4 regions of the Pseudomonas sp. CCC3.1 genome follow, and region 2 is predicted to be linked to each of the others. Evidence: riboswitches for the same ligand, from Rfam matches in the RefSeq annotation. Region 2 holds a riboswitch; each other region holds the start of a gene.
The links. Region 2 has a riboswitch for cobalamin ahead of cobO (cob(I)yrinic acid a,c-diamide adenosyltransferase). Riboswitches for the same ligand answer to the same signal wherever they lie in the genome.

Region 1 (4,756 bases), 560 kb from region 2:
CCCTTTGTCGCGTTGATGTTCGCGATGGCGATTATTGACCGCTCAAACATTGGCTTTGCCAAACATGCCTTTCAGGCCGACACCGGCCTGAGCAACGCTGCATTTGCCTTGGGCGCGGGTATTTTCTTTATCGGTTATGCCGTGTTTGAAGTACCCAGCAACCTGATGCTGCACAAAATTGGCGCCCGTATCTGGCTCAGCCGGATCATGGTCACCTGGGGACTGGTGTCAGCGGCGATGATGTTTGCCCACGACGAAACCAGCTTCTACATCCTGCGTTTTTTGCTCGGCGTGGCCGAAGCGGGCCTGTCGCCGGGCGTGGTGCTGTACCTGACCTACTGGTTCCCGCAGAACCAGCGCGGCTCGGCCTACGGCATTTACTACTTTGGGGTGCCGGTGTCGCTGATGGTCGGGGGCCCGGTGTCTGGCTGGCTGCTCGAAAGCGCACAATTTGGCCTGACCGGCTGGCAATGGATGTTCGTCACCGAAGGCCTCGCCGCGTCCATCATCGGCGTGTTCGCGTTCTTTTACCTGACCGACAAGCCGCGTGATGCCAAATGGCTGAGCACTGAAGAAAAAGCCGCCGTCGAACATGAATTGGAAAAAGAGCAACTGCTCAAAGCCGACAAAGGCCCGTCCTCGTGGCGCTCAGCACTGATCAACCCGCTGGTGCTGTACTTCACCCTCATCTACTTCACGATTCAGGTCAGCGTGTACGGCGTGCTGTTTTACCTGCCGACGCGGATTGCCGAACTGCTCGGCACCGGCATCGGCTTGAAGGTCGGCCTGCTCACCTCGATCCCGTGGATTGCCACCGTGATTGTGCTGTTTGCCGTCACCCGCTACGCCGATCGCAAAGGCCAGCAAACCCGTTTCGCCGCGCTGATGCTGGCATTGGCAGCCGTGGGCATGGTCGGCTCGACCTTAAGCGGCAGCCTGCCATTGGTGATCCTCGCGTTCTGTCTGGCGGCGGCTGGTTTTATCACGGTTCAACCGTTGTTCTGGACCTTGCCGACGCGCTTCTTGAGCGGCGCCGCGGCGGCCAGCGGGATCGCCGTGATCGGTGCACTGGGCAACCTGGGCGGTTTTCTGGCGCCAACAGTCAAAACCTGGGCCGAGGGATATTTCAGCAGCGCACACGCCGGGATGTACTTCTTGGCCGGTACGGCACTGATTGGCGCATTGATGCTGCTGCGCTCAACCAGCAGCGGGCATGAGCCTGAGCAAAAAGCCGGCGCTGCGCGGCCCCTAACCACTCCATAAACGCCGGCATCCTCAACGTGGGAGATTCTATGGTGTACAGCAAGCCGATTTCGTAGCAGTTGCCGAGCACCGCGAGGCTACGTCCGGCTGCGCAGCAGTCGTAAAATCAAGCACTGCGGGGTATCAGTTGTACCCTGCACTTAGGGTTTACGATCGCTTCGCCATCGGACGTAGCCTCGCGGTGCTCGGCAACTGCTACGAGATTTACGCGCGCCATAGAGCTTTGGGAGCTGCCGTCAGTGCCCGCCGATACACATCTGTCCAAGCATCAATTCCTCTGGGTATTCTCTGACCCTTGAGCGTACACTGCCAAAGTTATTTCGGTATGTTACGAAGGAAAGAAGTCGGTCGAATTCCGACGCGGTCGCGCCACTGTAGTCGGCACCTTGCCGAGAGCCAGATCTTCCTTTGCCTTTGCACTCTTGCCGGGACGCGAAATCCCAGAGGTCATCATGGCTTACAGCACTTCAACTCAAACTGACATTTCCATTCCTGCCATTCCCCTGCGCGATGTATTGCCGTGGGCGATTTTCGGCGGCCTGTTGCTGATGCTGGCGATTTATTTCGTCGGTGCTGAACAAGGCGCCACCGCCGTCTTCAAGGGTATGTACGTTCACGAATTCGTACACGACGGCCGCCACCTGCTGGGCTTTCCCTGCCACTGATCCGAGGACTTCTACATGACTGGTCGTTTACTCGTCAGGGGCATGCTTGTCGGTCTGATTGCCGGCCTGCTGGCTTTCAGCTTTGCCAAGGTGTTCGGCGAACCTGAGATTGATCGCGCTATCGCTTTCGAAGAAAGCATGGGCCACTCCCACTCACATGGTGAGGCCGAGGAAGAAGAACCCGAACTGGTAAGCCGCGAGGTGCAGAGCACGTTCGGCCTGCTGACCGGAGTGCTGGTGTACAGCGTGTCGCTGGGCGGCATTTTTGCCTTGGCGTTCGCATATTCGCTGGGCCGTGTCGGTAACGTCGGCCCGCGTGGCCTGGCCGCCTTGCTGGCCCTGGCCGCGTTTGTGGTGCTGTATCTGGTGCCGGGGCTGGTGTACCCCGCCAACCCTCCAGCTGTGGGCGACCCGGACACCATCGGCAAGCGCACGCAGTTGTTCTTCCTGATGCTGCTGGTGTCGCTGGCCGCCGCGATCATTGCCGTCAGTGCAGGCCGCACGTTCATTGCCCGCTCGGGCCTGTGGAATGGCGCGATCAAGGGCGTGGCGCTGTACCTGGTGATTGTCTCGATCGCGGGCTTTCTGTTCCCGACGTTCAATGAAGCACCGGACGGCTTCTCAGCCCTGCTGCTGTGGAAATTCCGCGTCGCCTCGCTGGGCATTCAAGCGGTGATGTGGACCGCTCTGGGCCTGATCTTCGGCGTCGTCGCCGAACGTTTGCTGCTGCCGAACAAGCCTTACAAAGCCTGACCCCTTGTAGGAACGAGCTTGCCTCGCGATCTTTTAAAAGATCAAAAGATCGCGAGCAAGCTCGCTCCTACAGGGTGATTCATGCCGTTGCAGGGGCTCCCTCAAGGTGTGAAACCGGCGCAGAGGGTTCTTTGAGCAGCGCAAAGTAGGCGAACGCCGAGCACAAGGCGACCACGGCACTGATCACAAACGCCGACGAGAACGAGCCGCTCTGTTGCACGCTGAACCCGGTGAGGATCGGCGCAATCGAGCCTGCCAAATAGCCGCCAAAGTTCTGGATCGAACCAAACGAAGCCACCCGCTCAGACGGCACGATGGTGTTGACGATCATCCACGCCGTGGCGCTGGAGATGTTGATGAAGAACATGGTCAGGCACAGCAGCACCACGCATGCCACAACGTTGGTGGTGAAGGCCACGATCAGGGTAAACAGCGCCCCGCCGAGCAAGCCCAAAATGACCATGAGTTTGCGGCTGGCCAGCACGCGCATGCCTCGCGCAACCAGTTTGTCGCAGCAGCGGCCCGCGACGATGGTCCCCAGCGCCCCGAACAAGTAGGCCAGCGAGACCACCCAGGCGGTGCGGTACAGGTCCAGGCCGTGTTCGCGTTCGAAGTAGCCCGGCAACCAGGTCAGGTTGAGCCAGATCATATAGATCACGCCCATAAAGCCGAGAAACGCGCCCCAGGTGTTGCGCTCTTTGAACAGTGACGTCCAGCGCAGTTTCGGCGCCTTTTTTTGTTGCACTTGCACCGGTTCTGCACGGCCAGTGGCGGCCATGTATTCGGCTTTGCTTTTGTAGAATTTGAACCAGCACACCGCCAGCAGCAAGCCGATGACGCCCGTCAGGATGAACATGCCGCGCCAGCCCAGGTGCACCATGAACAGCGTCAGCAACGGCGGCGCCAGGCACGGGCCAATGCAGGTCGATGACCACACCCAGCCCGTGGCCGTGCCCCGCTCTTGGGTGTCGAACCACTCGGACAAGGCTTTGGCCGCCGAGGGGAACACCGGCGCTTCGCCAATCCCCAGCAACACCCGCAGGCCGACCAGATGCCCGTAGCTGCTGAACAAGCCAAAGGCCCCTTGCGCGAGCGACCAGACCACCAAGGAGCCGCCCAGTGCCAGCTTGCTGCCGAGCTTGTCGATCAACGCGCCGAGGGGTAATTGCGAGAAGGCGTAAGCCACAGAAAAAGCTGAAAGCATGATGCCCATTTGCATCGGGCTGATGGCCAGGTCTTTCTGGATGGAGGTGTTGGCGATGGAGAGTGCACTGCGGTCGAGGTAGTTGACTACGCCGATCATGAACAGGAAGAAAATAGTCAGCGTTTTGTAGTTTTTTATTGTTTTCATACGCGCCTCTAATGAGCGATGGCGCCCTACCCGAGTGCAAACACGGGTGGGCGACTTGCACTCTAGAGCGCCACTTGTGCGCTGCCCAATCACAAGATCCCATCAGTCAATAACCGCGAGTTATTGAGGTGTCTGGCGGGCACCGCGCACGGCATCGGGGCCGTTTAACAAGGCGTCGATAAAGGCCTGCATCGACCAACTGGGCGGCTCGTTGCGCCGGGTAATGATGCCGTAGTCGGCCAGTACCAGCGGAAACGGCAGCGCCAGACGGGTCAGACGCCCGGCCTGAATTTCGGGTTCGGCCATGGACTCGGCCAGCATCGCGACCACCGGGGCGGTTTGCAGCAGTTGCATGGTGGTTTGCAGTGAGACCGTTTCCACGGTGTTTTCCGGGGTTTGCATGCCCGCTTCGACAAAGGCCCGCTCCAGCCGCGCGCGCATCGGCGTCCCTGTCGGGTAGAGCACCCATGGCCAACTGCCAAGCTCGTTCAGCGGGATTTCGCTGGCGCCCGCCAACGGGTGCTGACTGCCCGTCACCAGGCACAGTGGTTCCGGCGCCAGAGCCTGAAAATCGAACAGTTCACGATGGCGATCCAGGGTGAAACGCGCCACCACCAGGTCCAGTTGCTTGTGTTCAAGCATGGTCAGCATATTGGCGCTGGTGCCTTCCAGCACTTCAATCGTGAGCAATGGCCATTGCTGTTTGACCTCCACAATCGCCGCA
Region 2 (4,756 bases):
GGCCCACACTCGGCGCCTGATGCGCGGCTTCCAGCAAACGTGCCAGCAGCTCAGGAGCCACGTTGCCCCCGCTGAAGTGCCGCATGTCGCGGCGTTCAGCAATGGCCCGATACACCGCGGCCTTTTCTTCAGAACTAAATGCGTTGTCGCTCATGACACCTTCACGGCACACGGCGCGAACAACGCAGCCATGGCCTGGGGATTGGACGGAAAGTAAAAGTGCACGTAAGACGCTGTCATACGCCCTTCGCGATACACAGCCTCCGCACCGCGCCCGCCATTGGGGCTCAGGCCACGTGCGACAGGCTCAAGCTCGGTGCTGGTCAGCGAGTGGTGATAGGTATGTCCGCGCAGCAGGCCTTCCGGCATCTCGACTGCCTGCAACGCCAGGGCCGCCAAGCGTTTTTGCATGGTCGCCTCGCCTTTGAGCAAGCCGACCAACTCGGCGCGCTGCCCGTCGACGTCGGTCAAGGCATCCAGCAGATAGAGCATGCCGCCACATTCGGCCAGCAGCGGTTTACCCGCGTGATGGTGAGCTCGGATTGCCTCCAGCATCGAGGTGTTGCGCGACAGCTCAAGGTGATGCAGCTCCGGGTAGCCGCCCGGCAAATACAGACTGTCAGCGGCAGGCAGTTGCGTGTCGCGAATCGGCGAGAAAAACACCAGTTCGGCGCCCATTTCACGCAACAGCGCCAGACTCGCGCCATAGGTAAAGGCAAAGGCTTCATCGCGCGCCACGGCAATCCGCACCCCGGCCAGTAACGCCTCAACGGCGACAGGTTGTGGCGCGGCAAACTCCACCGCCGGTGGCAGCGCTACCTCACAGGTGCTGGCCAAGGCATTGGCCGCTGCATCGAGGCGTGCATCCAGGTCATTCAGTTCGCTGGCTTGCACCAGGCCCAAATGCCGGCTTGGCAGTTCAATCCCGGTCTCGCGGGACAACGCGCCGTACCAGCGCAAGCCTTCGGTCAGGCTGCCTTCGAGCAACTGCGCATGACGCACCGTGCCGACCCGGTTAGCCAGAACCCCGGCAAACGGCAGGTCTGGCTGATAACGCGCGAGCCCCAGGGCCAGCGCGCCGAAGGTCTGGGCCATGGCGGTGCCATCAATCACCCCCAACACCGGCACGCCGAAATGCCGCGCCAGATCAGCGCTGGACGGCGTGCCGTCGAACAGGCCCATCACGCCTTCGATCAGAATCAGGTCCGCTTCACCGGCCGCTTCCCACAGCAAGCGACGGCTTTCATCGGCGCCTACCATCCACAAGTCCACCTGATACACCGGCGCACCGCTGGCGCGCTCCAGGATCATGGGGTCGAGGAAATCCGGGCCACATTTAAATACCCGCACCTTGCGCCCTTGATTGCGATGCAATCGGGCCAAGGCGGCAGTAACGGTGGTCTTGCCCTGACCGGAAGCCGGCGCGGCGATCAGTACCGCCGGGCAATGACGCGACTCTCTCATGCTTCAACACTCACAATTCAATGCCTTTCTGGGCTTTGATCCCGGCCTGGAATGCATGCTTGATCACACCCATTTCAGTCACGGTATCGGCCAGATCAATCAGTTCAGGTTTAGCGCCACGCCCGGTGACAAGCACATGCTGCATCGGCGGACGGGCTTGCAGGTCACTCAGCACCTGCTCAAGGTCGAGGTAGCCGTGCTTGAGCGCAATGTTCAGCTCATCCAGCACCACCAGCCCAATGGACGGATCACGCAACATCTCGCGAGACACTTCCCACGCTGCTTCGGCGGCCGCAATGTCTCGCTGGCGGTCCTGAGTTTCCCAGGTAAAGCCCTCGCCCATCACGTGATAGCGCACTTGTTCAGGGAAGCGACGGAAAAAAATCTCTTCGCCGGTGCTGTTACGGCCCTTGATGAACTGCACCACGCCGCATTGCAGGCCGTGGCCCATGGCCCGGGCCAACATGCCAAAAGCCGAACTGCTTTTGCCTTTGCCATTGCCGGTCAACACCAGCAACAGGCCGCATTCGTTAGGGGCACTGGCAATGCGCTCGTCCATAACGGCTTTTTTGCGCAGCATGCGCGCCAGGTGACGTTCGTCGCGTTCGGGGGATTCATTCATGGCAGCTCTCCGTTGGGGCTGAATTAAGCAAACGGGAGGCGGGAGAATTCATTAAAAACGACACACCTTCGCCCGCCGCAAGGGTGCTGGATGGATCAGGCCGGTCTCCGGGCTCATGAGCGGGGCGCTTTTATACATAAAACGCCACCTGACCACGCGCCTTCCCGTGCATAAAACACAGTGGCATTGGGCGTGATGTTGACTCATTTACCGTTGCGGGGGCAGCGCCGGGATCAAAGCGGTTGTGTGGTTAAACACGCCCTCACCGGCTTCCCTGTTTCACTCGGCCAACCTTGGGTTGCAGAGCACCTGAAACAAGCCGCGAAGGTTAGAGGGTTGGGGGTGGAGCGTCAATTAAAGCCCGTCAGAACGGACGCAAGGCTAAGCCATTATTAAGGTATGGGTGAAGCCTGGCAGGTTTCGTGGCTGAGGTTGCCGTAGCTGCCGTGCCTGTGGACCTCAGGGCTTTGGCCCAGCAAGTTGCCCGCCGGATCGTGGATGACGTGTTCGGGGTGGCACCTCGGTCAGGCGGTCGAGCGGATCATAGGCGTAGCTTTTTTACCCTTTACGGCTGTCGCTGTTATTAGCCGGCGATGTTTGAGCAAGGAGCCCTGCTGTTACATGATTTGCGCCTGCTTTCGAAGCGGTGGCCTGTGAGCTGTTCTCTACTGAGGTTGTTGGCGTTGAGGGCTGGGCCTGTAATGCAGGTTAATCACCCTATAAAGGCGCGAACATTAGGCTCTGTACGAAATGTATCTACGCTCGGTTATGCGGCGTTGAAAACAGGCTCGGAATGCTCATTTACAGCCCGTAAACTCCGCTTCCTCGCCTGTTTTCGCCTTGCCTAACCTTCGCTCGAAAACATTTCGTACAGCCCCTAGAAACAATCATGAATCAATAACAAAAAAGGTCTGATTACTCGACCGAACTTAATTTTTTTAACCTCCGACAGTGAGGCCATAAAAATCTGCGAGTCGTTCAGACCCTCCTTGAATTACGCATCATTTATACGTTGTTAAATGTTAAATCACAGAATGCGCCCACCTCCTAAAGAGTCTATACAGCATGCATACTTGTCTTCTGTGATGGTGATGTCGCCAGGGGATTTTATATTGGCGACAGGGAGTTCAGTAGCATAGACCTGACCAACTGCAGCCAAGCCCCAGAACAGCAGCAACATAGCAAAGAAATTATTCTTAACAACAGTCATGATTATCCATCCTTCATATGTGTTGGTTTGCGATAGTTAGCGTTAATTAGTGCTGTTGACAATTAATGCTAACTGATTTTATTAAGGCTGTGACTTCTCGGGGGATACACGAGAAGAAAGATTGAGTGCTAAATAATGTAGGAGCTGTCTCTCAGATAAGAAAAGTCTGAAGTACTTGCTGACTTTAGATACTCTCGCTGTCGGTGTGGGACTGCAGTCGGCCTTGTTGGTAGTGGTAGATGCTTTTTCAATGAACACATATAAACGATTTATTCTCAGCCATTGCAGGGACTCCGAAGCTTAATGCGATCAAAAATGCACAAAATTCAAAACCGCACATTAGCCCACCGTAAAGCTGGGCTGCAGGGAGTAACGACATCCCAAAAGCGTTGTAAGTGAGATGCCAGCGGGTAGTCGTTATTTTTGGGGGCGCCAGTTTTTTCCATCTCTTTATTCCATAAATCGTAATTATCTATTGATGAAGTTTTAATCCTCCCCGCATGCATCCCCCATAATTTATCCCTCAGCGACTTCTCCAACTCCGGATTTGGCTGCGCAATGCCCAACGCCGAGTCACTGTGCAGACTGCGGAGTTTGAGTGATAGTCACGCAAGGCGCTGCGGGTGGAACGGGTGTTCAGGCCCGCTGCAAAGTGGTTGATTGACGGCTCTTCGGCCACCAGGCCGCTGCCGCTGTGAAAGGGTACGGGGTGTTCGAGTTTGGCGAAGGCGTTCTGGCCGTCGCCGAACACCAGGTTATGACTGACACGACAAAAAACAGGAGATCCACATGTTTAAACGCAAGCACGCTGTTGTCATCGTTCTAGCAGCAGGGCTGGCAGCCTGCGGTGAGACATCGACCCTACAAGTCGCGGACGGCACCGGGCCCTCACCCACACTGCCAGAGCCGAACAAGACGCTGATTCCCACTGTCAACATCGCCCCGGCCATTGGCTGGCCAGCGGGCGCCAAACCGATGGCAGCTCAAGGTTTGCAGGTGCAGGCTTTTGCCGAAGGCCTTGATCACCCGCGCTGGCTGTATGTGCTGCCCAATGGCGATGTGCTAGTGGCGGAAACCAACGCCCCGGCCAAGCCGGATGACAGCCAAGGGCTTCGCGAATGGGTCGCAAGCAAGGTCATGGGCCGCGCCGGTGCGGGCGTTCCGAGCGCCAATCGGATCACCTTGTTGCGCGATACAGACCACGATGGAAAGGTCGATACCCGCACCGTGTTTCTTGAGCACCTTAATTCGCCCTTCGGCATGACTCTGGTGGGCAATGACCTGTACGTGGCGGACGCCGACAAACTGCTGCGCTTTCCTTATCAACCGGGTGAAACCTCCATCAGTGCGCCACCGACCAAGATTGCTGATTTGCCGAGCGGCCTGAACCACCACTGGACCAAAAACGTCATCGCCAGCCCCGACGGCAAAAAGCTCTATGTGACGGTGGGTTCCAACAG
Region 3 (4,756 bases), 1.9 Mb from region 2:
TCAGGAAAACACTGTTCGTCCGTGCATTTACTGCTATGTGTGCGTGAGCCAGATCTTTGTTAACGAGCGGGTCAAGTGTGCGGTCAACCCCATGACCGGGCATGAGTTTGAATACGTCATCAGCCCGGCCGCTGCCCCCAAACACATCGCGGTGATCGGTGCCGGGCCTGCGGGCATGGAAGCCGCACGTGTAGCGGCCTTGCGCGGGCATCGTGTGACCTTGCTGGAGCGCAGTGACCGATTGGGAGGCACGTTGTTTTTTGCTGGCCTGGCCTACGCCGAAAACGCCCGATTGCTGGAAAACCTGCGGGTGCAAGTGCAGCAGTCAGCCATCGACATTCGCCTGAATACCGAAGCCAGCCCGGCGTTGCTGCGCGATCTGGGAGCCGATCAAGTGCTGGTCGCGGTTGGTGCGCAACGTGCGGCTCCGGCGATCCCCGGTGCCGATCAGGACCACGTGTGGAGCGGCGATGAACTGCGGCGCTTGATGACCGGTGATCGCGCTGACGAAATTGCCAAGCGCAAATTGTCCTTTACCCAACGCACCCTGATGAAAGCCGGGAGCCTGGCGGGCATCACCGACAGCAGTGAGGCCATGCAAAAGTTGTCACGGGTGTGGATGCCGCTGGGCAAGCGCGTGACCATCATCGGTGGCGGTCTGGTGGGTCTGGAATTGGCAGAGTTTCTGATCGCTCGCGGGCGTCAGGTCTGTGTGCTTGAAAGTGGCACACATTTAGGCCGCGAGCTGGCCATCGTCCGGCGTTGGCGCGTGCTGCATGAAATCCGCGTGCACGGGGGCGAGTTGATTACCGGAGCAAGCGTGACAGCCATTGAGGGCAATCGGGTGCGCTACCAACTGGCTGACGGGACACTGGGCGACAGCCTGGCTGACTCGGTGGTATTGGCCATTGGCGCGCAACCGGATACCGCGCTGCTGGATGAACTGACAGCGGCGGGCTTGTCAGCCAGCAGCATTGGCGACTGCCACAGCATCGGTTACATCGAAGGCGCGCTCAGCGCTGGGCACAAGGCCGGGCGCGAAGCCTGATAAAAAGCCCCTTCTAACCCCAAATGCTGTTCACTTAAGAGATGCGCACGACTAACTGTAGGAGCGAGCTTGTCTCGCGAGCTTTTAAAAAGATCAAAAGATCGCGATACAAGCTCGCTCCTACAGGGGCCGCTTTCACTTATGTGAACAACATTGCCCTCTTAACCCAAATGTGAAAAATTTTACACGTAAGGTTGACGCATCTGACGACGAATGGTCAGATGCGCCCCTGTTTCAGGTGTCCTCAGCCATCGCGCTGGGGGTGAAACGGGAAGCCGGTACGTCCTTTCGGGCCAATCCGGCGCTGCCCCCGCAACGGTATGCGAGCGAAACACTCATATAGCCACTGTGCTTCGGCATGGGAAGGCGAGTGTTTCATGACCCTCGTGAGCCCGGAGACCGGCCTGATCCAACATATGGCACTCCGCGGTGGGCGGATGCAGGCCTTGGCGTGCGCAAAATCCCCCCTGCCCGTCATTTTTCTGCGTTAGCTCCCGTGGGTGTCCGATCAGGCTCAACCCGACGGCTCCCCATGACACCTCCAACGCAGCAGCTTTCATGTGCACCTTTTGTCTGGCCGGACCGCGAGGCTGCGTTTTATGCCGAGCATTTGGCCGCCTCCAATTATGTTGAACGCGTTGGCGGGCGCCTGCTGGAGCTGTTAGGCCCGCAACAGCAACTGCTGGATATTGGCGCCGGTTCGGGAATTCTCGGCCGCCATTTACTGGCACCCGGTGGCCAATGGACGGTGGTTGAGCCCAACGCCTTCATGCGCGGCAGTATCCAGCGACTGGCTGCGCAAACACCGCGTGTCGGGCTGAGCCTGCACGATGGTCTCTGGCAAGAGCTTGGCGCCTTGGCGCTCGCACCTGCCGCTACTGTGCTGTGCGCCAACATTCCGGTTGACGATGGCCAGGCTCAAGCATTTCTTCAGCAGGTACGCCCGCTGGCGACGCAAACGCTGATCTGGAACCTGCCTGCTCAGGAAGGTCCACGCACCTATTGCCTGTCCGGTTTCTTGCCGCCGCAACTGCACCGCAGTGACATGACCCCCGGCTACCAACTGACCTTGGCCGAACTTGCGGACCGCTGGCAACCCGACCAGATTCACTTCACCGATTGGGCATTCAGCACGCTGTTTGCCTCACCGGAGGCCGCATTGATGCACTTTATGGAAAAACTCGGCGCCCTGGATGGCGCGGCACAGGGGCTGCTTGAACGCCACTTGCAGGATCATCTGCAAAAGGTGCCGGGAGGCTGGCTTGCCAGTGCCCCGAAACGCGCCGCCAGCCTGATCTGGCAGTCGTAAACAATGCCTATAAAAATGCCTTCGGACGTCTCCATGCCCAACCTGCGCAACCTTCCCCTGTCCAGTTCCTTGTGCGCCCTGCCGTTGTGGTTGGGCAGCAGCCTGGTGGCTTTCGCCGCTGAAAACCCGTCGATCCTGCACATGGATTCAACCCTGGTCAGCGCTCCGCGCGCCGGTGAGTCGCTCAAAGATGTGACCAGCACCGTGCAGGTCATCGACAGTGATCAGATCGAACGTTCATCAGCGCGCAACCTGACCGATTTGCTGGCCGAGAACGCCGTGGGTTTTTTCAGTGAATGGACCCCGGGCCAGACCTCGATCAACATCCGTGGCGGCAATACCGATGGTCAGGGCCGCGATTACCGCAGCCAGGTCACGGTGCTGGTGAACGGGCGTCGTGCCGGGACAGCGAATATTTCCAAGCTGTCACCGGCGCAGGTGGCGCGCATTGAAGTGATCCGTGGCCCAGCGTCGGTGATCTATGGCAGCCAGGCCATCGGCGGGGTGATCAATATCATCACCCGCAATGGCCGTAACACCGAGGGCGGTGGCGCCACCTTGCAAGGCGGTTCGTGGGGTTTGGCTCAGGGGAGCGTTTACCAGAGCGGCACATCCGGACCGTTGGATTACTACTTCGGCCTGGATGACGGCCGTCGCAGTGACTATCACAGCGCGAGCGGCACGCAAAAAAACACCTCGTGGAAACGCCGGGGCGGTCTGTTGGCCTTGGACTACGAGCTGTCCGATGATCAGCGGGTCGACTTGACCGTGCGTTCTGACGGCATCTACGACGCCGGTTTCCGGGGTTCACAGTGGGACTACAACAACTACGACAATCGCTATAACCAGTCCGTGGAAGCCAACTGGACTGCCAAGCCCACAGAGTGGCTGAACTGGTCTTCGCAGGTGTATGCCTTTCGCGATGTCGATGATTTGCACTGGGGTTCGGAAGTCCAGGGGAATGGCAGCCCGGGCTTCAGCAAGGACCATATCGAACGGCGCCTTGAAGCGTATGGCCTGAAAGTGACGCCGCAGTTTCTGCTGACCCCAAGCACTGACCTGCTGGTCGGCGTGGACCTGGAAAAAAGCAAACTGCGCAACGACCGTTTCCGTGTTGCCGTGAATGGTTCGACCAGCAGCCAGGCCGCACCTTACGACATCAACTCCGATGACCTCAGCGCGGCGCTGTACGCCGAAGTGATCCAGCGCTTGATGGACGATCGCCTGACCCTGCGCGCCGGATCGCGCTACAGCTATGGCCAGTCGAGCACAGTCAAGACCGATTACATGCCGCTGCTGGACGAGAAAACCCGCGACTTCGACAAAGTCACCTACAGCCTTGGCGCAGCCTTCGAAGCCATGCACGGCGTGAAATTGCGCGCAGGGGTTTCGACCGGGTTCCGCGCGCCACTGGCAGGCGAACTGGCGGCGGACTTCACCACCACCAGCGGCACGCAGACGCTGGGCAACGCCAATCTCAAGCCGGAAACCAGCCTGCAATTTGAAACAGGGATTACCCTGACCAACAACAACCAGTTCTTCGACCTGGCGTTGTTCCAGAACCGGATTCAGGACCGGATCACCACCCAACCGCTGACCCAGAGCATCAGCCAGTACGTCAACGGTGATGGCGACGCGGTGATTCGGGGTCTTGAAGCGCAATGGCAGTACGACCTGGCCAGCGCCCTGGCCTTGGGTGATGAACGCATCCTGCGGTTGAACACCAACGCCGTGTGGAACTTCGACATGGACGACAAGGGGGCAGCGGCGACCTTGACCGGCCCGTACCGCGACAAGATCCAGCGCATGTATCAGTACCAGGCGAGTATCGCCCTGACCTACGGCCGCGAGCGCGATTGGGATGTCAGTATGAATGGGATTCTGCGCGGGCCGGTGTACTACCGCACCGAAGAAAAACTGCTGAACCCGGACACAAATTTCGTGTACCGCAAATCGCCGTTCTGGGTCTTCAACCTGCGCGGCAATTACCACCTGAGCGAACAACTGAGCCTGTTTGGCGGGGTCAATAACCTGTTCGATATTGAGCGCAGCACGCTGTTTATCGCCACCGGCAATGATTCATCCCTGGCAGATCCACGGGCGTCCAATGGTGGACTGGGCAACAGCAATCCGGGGCGTGAGTTGTACCTCGGCGCGAACTACCGGTTCTGAGCCGGATGCGCTGGCTTGTGTGGCTGTGCCTGCTGATCAGCCTGGACGTCAGGGCTGATACCGGGTTTCCGCGAACCGTGGTCGATGCGCTTGGGCGTGAAGTGACTATCGAGCGAGCGCCGCAGCGAATCGTCGCGATTTTCGCCAGCAACGTAGAAATGTTGGCGGCCATCGGTGCCGCAGATGCCATCGTCGGCGTCGAGGCCTTTACCCGCTACCCCGCCGAC
Region 4 (4,756 bases), 2.0 Mb from region 2:
GAGGTAGCCTTTATCGGTTTTCAGGCCGCTGAGTACGGCTTCAAGCGCGGAGCTGGCGGTATCAATGTTGAGCAGAATGTCGGCATTGTTTTTGGCCAGTAACGGGCGCAGCAGATCGACCACCTTGCGCGTGGTTTGAAGGTTGGCGGCGAAACCGTTCAGGTCGATGTGGCTGTAACGCTCTTCTTCGCCGCTGGCGGCACGGGTGTCCGCCAGGTTGTGCAATGTGCGCGAAACAATATTGACCAACTGTTCAGGCGGCAGCGATTGCGCCAGCAGTTGTTGCTTGAGCAGTAACGCATTGGCTTGCAATTGCTCGGCAATCGGCGCCAGGCCTTGGGTGCTGTGTTGCTCAAACAGGCCGTATTCGAGGCGATGAAAACCACTGAAGCCTGGGTCTTGTTCGCGTTTTTCGAAGTAATCGGCGCGGGCGTTGATGGCGTTGTCCAGTTCAGCCAGGCGTTGTGCGGCCGGGGCCAGGCGCTGATAGGCCTCGCGTGCCGGTACATAAAGGGCCTGTGCCTGCTGCAAGTCGCCGCTGGCAATCGCTTGCGACAAGGCGTCAACAGCCTTGATCAGCGCGTTGCCCTGGCTGCTCAAGTACACCCGGAACTCTGACAAAGGGCCAATGAACGCCACCATGGATGGGCGCGCCTTGGCGTTGGCTTCCGATTCCGCGGTCGGTGTGACGTGCAGGGTGCCGCGCGGGTTGCTGAGCAGGCCGCAGGTAATGGCGTAATCACCGGGCGCGAGGTTGGCGTTGATCACCTGGCTGAGACCGGGAGCAATGTTCTCGCGCTCTTCGATCACTAGCACGCCGTCAAGGATTTCCCATTCGACGGCACGTTCCGAGGCGTTGACGATACGGAAACTGTTAAAGCCGGCGGGCACGGTCAGGGCGTTGGGTTCACAACTGTGAGGGTGAATCGTTACGGTGATTTCATTGCTGTGCACCTTGCGCTTGGCCGCAGCCAGTTGCGAGGCGTAGTAGAACAACCCGCCGGCCGCGATCATTACGATCACCGAGCCGGCCACAGCCCAGCGCAGCGCGCGTGGGGGTGTACCGCTTGCAGGGGTAGACATGCAGGACCTTATGAGTTCGTCACTGAAGAGGGTTGGATGGCTTTGGGCGGTGCCGGGGAGCGGAAGAACATCACCAACGTCACCACCAGATAAATCACATAGGCGCCGATCACACTGACAGTGGGTGCGTCTTGATAGCCGAACATCCCGGCCAGGATCGAACCCAGCGGGCCGTCCATCGGCAGCGTGGCGCTAATGTCGAAGACCACGTCTTGCAGGTGATTCCACAGCCCGGCTTCGTGCAGGGCTTGCACCGAATTGGCCAAAATGCCAGCGGCGACCACCAGAATGAACAGCCCGGTCCAGCGGAAAAACAGCCCCAGGTTCAGGCGCATGCTGCCGCTATAAATAGCAAAGCCCACGAAGATCGCCAGAATCAGCCCGAGCAGGGCGCCCAGAGGTGCGGCCGGACCTTCGCTTTGCTGGAACACCGCGAGCAGGAAAAACACGGTTTCCAGCCCTTCACGTGCCACTGCAAAAAACACCATGGCAATCAGCGCGGTGACTTGATGTTTGGAGCCGGCGAGGGCGTGGTCGAGAGAGGTGTGCAGAGAATGCTTGATCGAGCGGGCGACCTTGCGCATCCAGAACACCATGGAGCTGAGAATGCCAACGGCGATCAGGCCGACGATGCCTTCGAACAATTCCTGCTGTTTTTGCGGGAATTCGGCGCTCATCAGTTCCAGGCCACCGCCGACCAGCAGCGACAAGGCGGCGGCGAGGAAAACCCCAATCCAGACCGCAGGCATCCACTGCCCACGCCCGGTTTGCTTGAGGTAACTGGCAATGATGCCGACGATAAGCGCGGCTTCGATACCTTCGCGCAGCATGATCAGAAATGGAACCAGCATGGGCAGAACACCGCGTTACGAATTGATAGTGTCAATTTGTAACATATTGATACGTATTGCCAAACAAGAATCGATTTCATTGGCTGAACGGTGGCTGAACGAAGGGGTGGCATCGACTCTGCGGGCTTGGATGCCTCTAGTACAGCGCTAACATTGACCTGTTACAAAGCACTGCGTAGCCTTGCACGTTCGAGGTTCTTCGCAACGCGAAGCTAAGACGGGAACGCGGTATGCCGCGGCTGCCCCCGCAACTGTAAACGGTCATTTACCCTGCCACGCCACTGCTTGTAAGCGGGAAGGCGCAGGGAATGGGGCTGCCTAGGGCAGACCCCCAGCCGTAAGCCAGGAGACCTGCCTCGTGTCAGATTCTTAATTCAACCGGGCGGGGTGATCCGGTGGCGAATGTTTACCGCTCGTATGAGACGGTCGTCGTCCCGTTTGCCCGCCGCTTTGCCAAAGGGCATCCGATGAAAACACTGGCCAAAACCCCCGTCACTATCGTTACCGGCTTCCTCGGCTCGGGCAAAACCACCTTGCTGCGCCACATGCTGGACAACGCCCAAGGTCGCCGCATTGCGGTGATCGTCAACGAATTCGGCGAGTTGGGCATCGACGGCGAAATCCTCAAGCAATGCTCCATCGGCTGCACCGAAGAAGAAGCCAACGGCCGCGTCTACGAACTGGCCAACGGCTGTCTGTGCTGCACCGTTCAAGAAGAATTCTTCCCGGTGATGCGCGAACTGGTTGCCCGTCGTGGTGACATCGATCACATCCTGATTGAAACCTCGGGCCTGGCCTTGCCAAAGCCGCTGGTTCAAGCTTTTCAGTGGCCAGAAATCCGCAGCGCCTGCACCGTTGACGCCGTGATCACTGTGGTCGACAGCCCGGCAGTGGCGCGGGGCACCTTTGCCGCCTTCCCGGATCAGGTGGATGCCCAGCGCAAACTCGACCCGAACCTGGATCACGAGTCGCCACTGCACGAACTGTTTGCCGATCAATTGGCCAGCGCTGACTTGGTGATCCTCAACAAAGCGGACCTGATCAACCCTGAAGACCTGGCCAAAGTGCGTGCCGAAGTGGCTGAAGAGCTGCCACCGGCGGTGAAAATCATTGAGGCCAGCAGCGGTCGTCTGCCCCTGGACATTTTGCTGGGTCTGGGCGCCGGTTCCGAAGACCACATCGACAGCCGTCACAGCCACCACGACCATCACCACGATGGCGATGATGACCACGACGATCATGACCACGATGCTTTCGACTCCATCTCTATTGAGCTGCCACAAGCAGAGGAGCGTGTGCTGTTGGACGCCCTGACGCAATTGGTGGTCAAGCACGACATCCTGCGGGTTAAAGGTTTTGCGGCGATTCCTGGCAAGCCGATGCGTTTGTTGATTCAGGGCGTGGGCACGCGTTTTGACAAGCACTTCGACCGCGCCTGGGGCAGTGATGAGGCGCGCACCACCAAGCTGGTTCTGATTGGCCAGGACCTGGACGCCGCACTGCTTGAGTCCACCCTGCGTACAGCGTTGAGCGTTTAAACCATGCATTTGCTCAGGACCCAGCCCGGTGGCTTTGTATCGGACGACAACATTGCCGACTTAGGCCAAACCCCCGCCGAGCTGGTGATCCTGTGCAGCGGTGATTCAAGCCTGGCACTGCTCGCGGACGCCGCGCAGCAGTTGCCTGAAGATTATCCAAGCCTGCGTCTGGCAAACCCGATGCAGGTGCAAAACCATGGCTCGGTCGATCTGTACGTCGACCAGGTGCTGCAACACGCCAAAGTGATTCTGCTGTCCTTGCACGGCGGAATTGGTTATTGGCGCTACGGCATTGAGCGCCTGATGCAGTTGGCCGAGCGCGGCGTGACGCTGATTCTGGTGCCGGGCGATGACCGTCCTGACCCTGAGTTGAGTGCGCTGAGCACTGTACCCGCCGAACAGGGCGAGCGTCTTTGGCACTTTTTGCGTCAGGGCGGGCGGCATAATGCGCTGCAACTTTATCGCTGCTTGGCCAGCCAATGCCTGGGCCGCGATTACCCGTGGGATGAGCCGCAGACCTTGCCGCGCACCGCCATCTATCACCCGCAGCACACCAGCCCCGAACTCAAGCACTGGCAGGCTGACTGGCACGCCGGGCAGCCGGTGGCGGCGCTGCTGTTCTATCGCTCGCACTTGCAAGCGGCCAACACTGCGTTTGTCGATGTGTTTTGCCAGCGTTTGCAAGCGGCAGGGCTTAACCCTTTGCCGATTGCAGTCGCCAGCCTTAAAGAGCCGGGCTGCCTGACGGTGGTTCAGGACCTGCTCGACGAGGTCGAGGCCGGGGTCATTCTCAATACCACTGGCTTTGCCCAGTCCAGTCCCGAAGCGCCTCACTTGCGCCCGTTCCGGCGCAATATCCCGGTCATTCAGGCCATTTGTGCCCAAGACAACGAACCCGGCTGGCGCGACAGCGAACAAGGCCTTGGCCCGCGTGATCTGGCGATGCACATTGCCTTGCCAGAACTGGACGGGCGAATCATCAGCCGTCCGGTCAGTTTTAAAGACTTGGCGTGGCGCAGTGAGCGCAGCCAGTCGGATGTGGTGTGCTATCGCGCGCAGCCGGAACGCATGGACTTTGTCGCCGAGCTGGCGCGGCGCTGGGTTGAGCTGGCTCGCGTGCCAAACCCGCAAAAACGCATCGCCCTGATTCTGGCCAACTACCCGACCCGCGATGGTCGCATCGGTAATGGCGTGGGGCTGGATACTCCGGCCGCTGCGCTGAATATTCTGCGGGCCTTGCAGGTGCAGGGCTATCCGCTGGACACCGAGTTGCCGGAGTCCGGG

Region 1: linked by a shared signal. The riboswitch ahead of RHM56_RS06420 (CbtB domain-containing protein) and the one ahead of cobO (cob(I)yrinic acid a,c-diamide adenosyltransferase) in region 2 are both predicted to bind cobalamin.
Region 3: linked by a shared signal. The riboswitch ahead of RHM56_RS12410 (class I SAM-dependent methyltransferase) and the one ahead of cobO (cob(I)yrinic acid a,c-diamide adenosyltransferase) in region 2 are both predicted to bind cobalamin.
Region 4: linked by a shared signal. The riboswitch ahead of cobW (cobalamin biosynthesis protein CobW) and the one ahead of cobO (cob(I)yrinic acid a,c-diamide adenosyltransferase) in region 2 are both predicted to bind cobalamin.

Annotation. Positions count from the first base shown of each region.
Region 1 is NZ_CP133778.1:1,430,583-1,435,338, reverse strand. It holds gene RHM56_RS06425 (MFS transporter) at 1-1,263, shown strand, start outside; cobalamin riboswitch at 1,560-1,688, shown strand; gene RHM56_RS06420 (CbtB domain-containing protein) at 1,716-1,928, shown strand; gene RHM56_RS06415 (CbtA family protein) at 1,944-2,681, shown strand; gene RHM56_RS06410 (MFS transporter) at 2,761-4,032, opposite strand; gene RHM56_RS06405 (LysR family transcriptional regulator) at 4,153-4,756, opposite strand, start outside.
Region 2 is NZ_CP133778.1:873,685-878,440, reverse strand. It holds gene bluB (5,6-dimethylbenzimidazole synthase) at 1-154, opposite strand, end outside; gene RHM56_RS03980 (cobyrinate a,c-diamide synthase) at 151-1,464, opposite strand; gene cobO (cob(I)yrinic acid a,c-diamide adenosyltransferase) at 1,475-2,086, opposite strand; cobalamin riboswitch at 2,167-2,414, opposite strand; gene RHM56_RS03970 (hypothetical protein) at 3,114-3,296, opposite strand; gene RHM56_RS03965 (sorbosone dehydrogenase family protein) at 4,086-4,756, shown strand, end outside.
Region 3 is NZ_CP133778.1:2,779,431-2,784,186, forward strand. It holds gene RHM56_RS12405 (FAD-dependent oxidoreductase) at 1-1,048, shown strand, start outside; cobalamin riboswitch at 1,268-1,471, shown strand; gene RHM56_RS12410 (class I SAM-dependent methyltransferase) at 1,581-2,357, shown strand; gene RHM56_RS12415 (TonB-dependent receptor) at 2,391-4,529, shown strand; gene RHM56_RS12420 (ABC transporter substrate-binding protein) at 4,535-4,756, shown strand, end outside.
Region 4 is NZ_CP133778.1:2,902,798-2,907,553, reverse strand. It holds gene efeO (iron uptake system protein EfeO) at 1-1,083, opposite strand, end outside; gene efeU (iron uptake transporter permease EfeU) at 1,092-1,934, opposite strand; cobalamin riboswitch at 2,110-2,308, shown strand; gene cobW (cobalamin biosynthesis protein CobW) at 2,402-3,472, shown strand; gene cobN (cobaltochelatase subunit CobN) at 3,476-4,756, shown strand, end outside.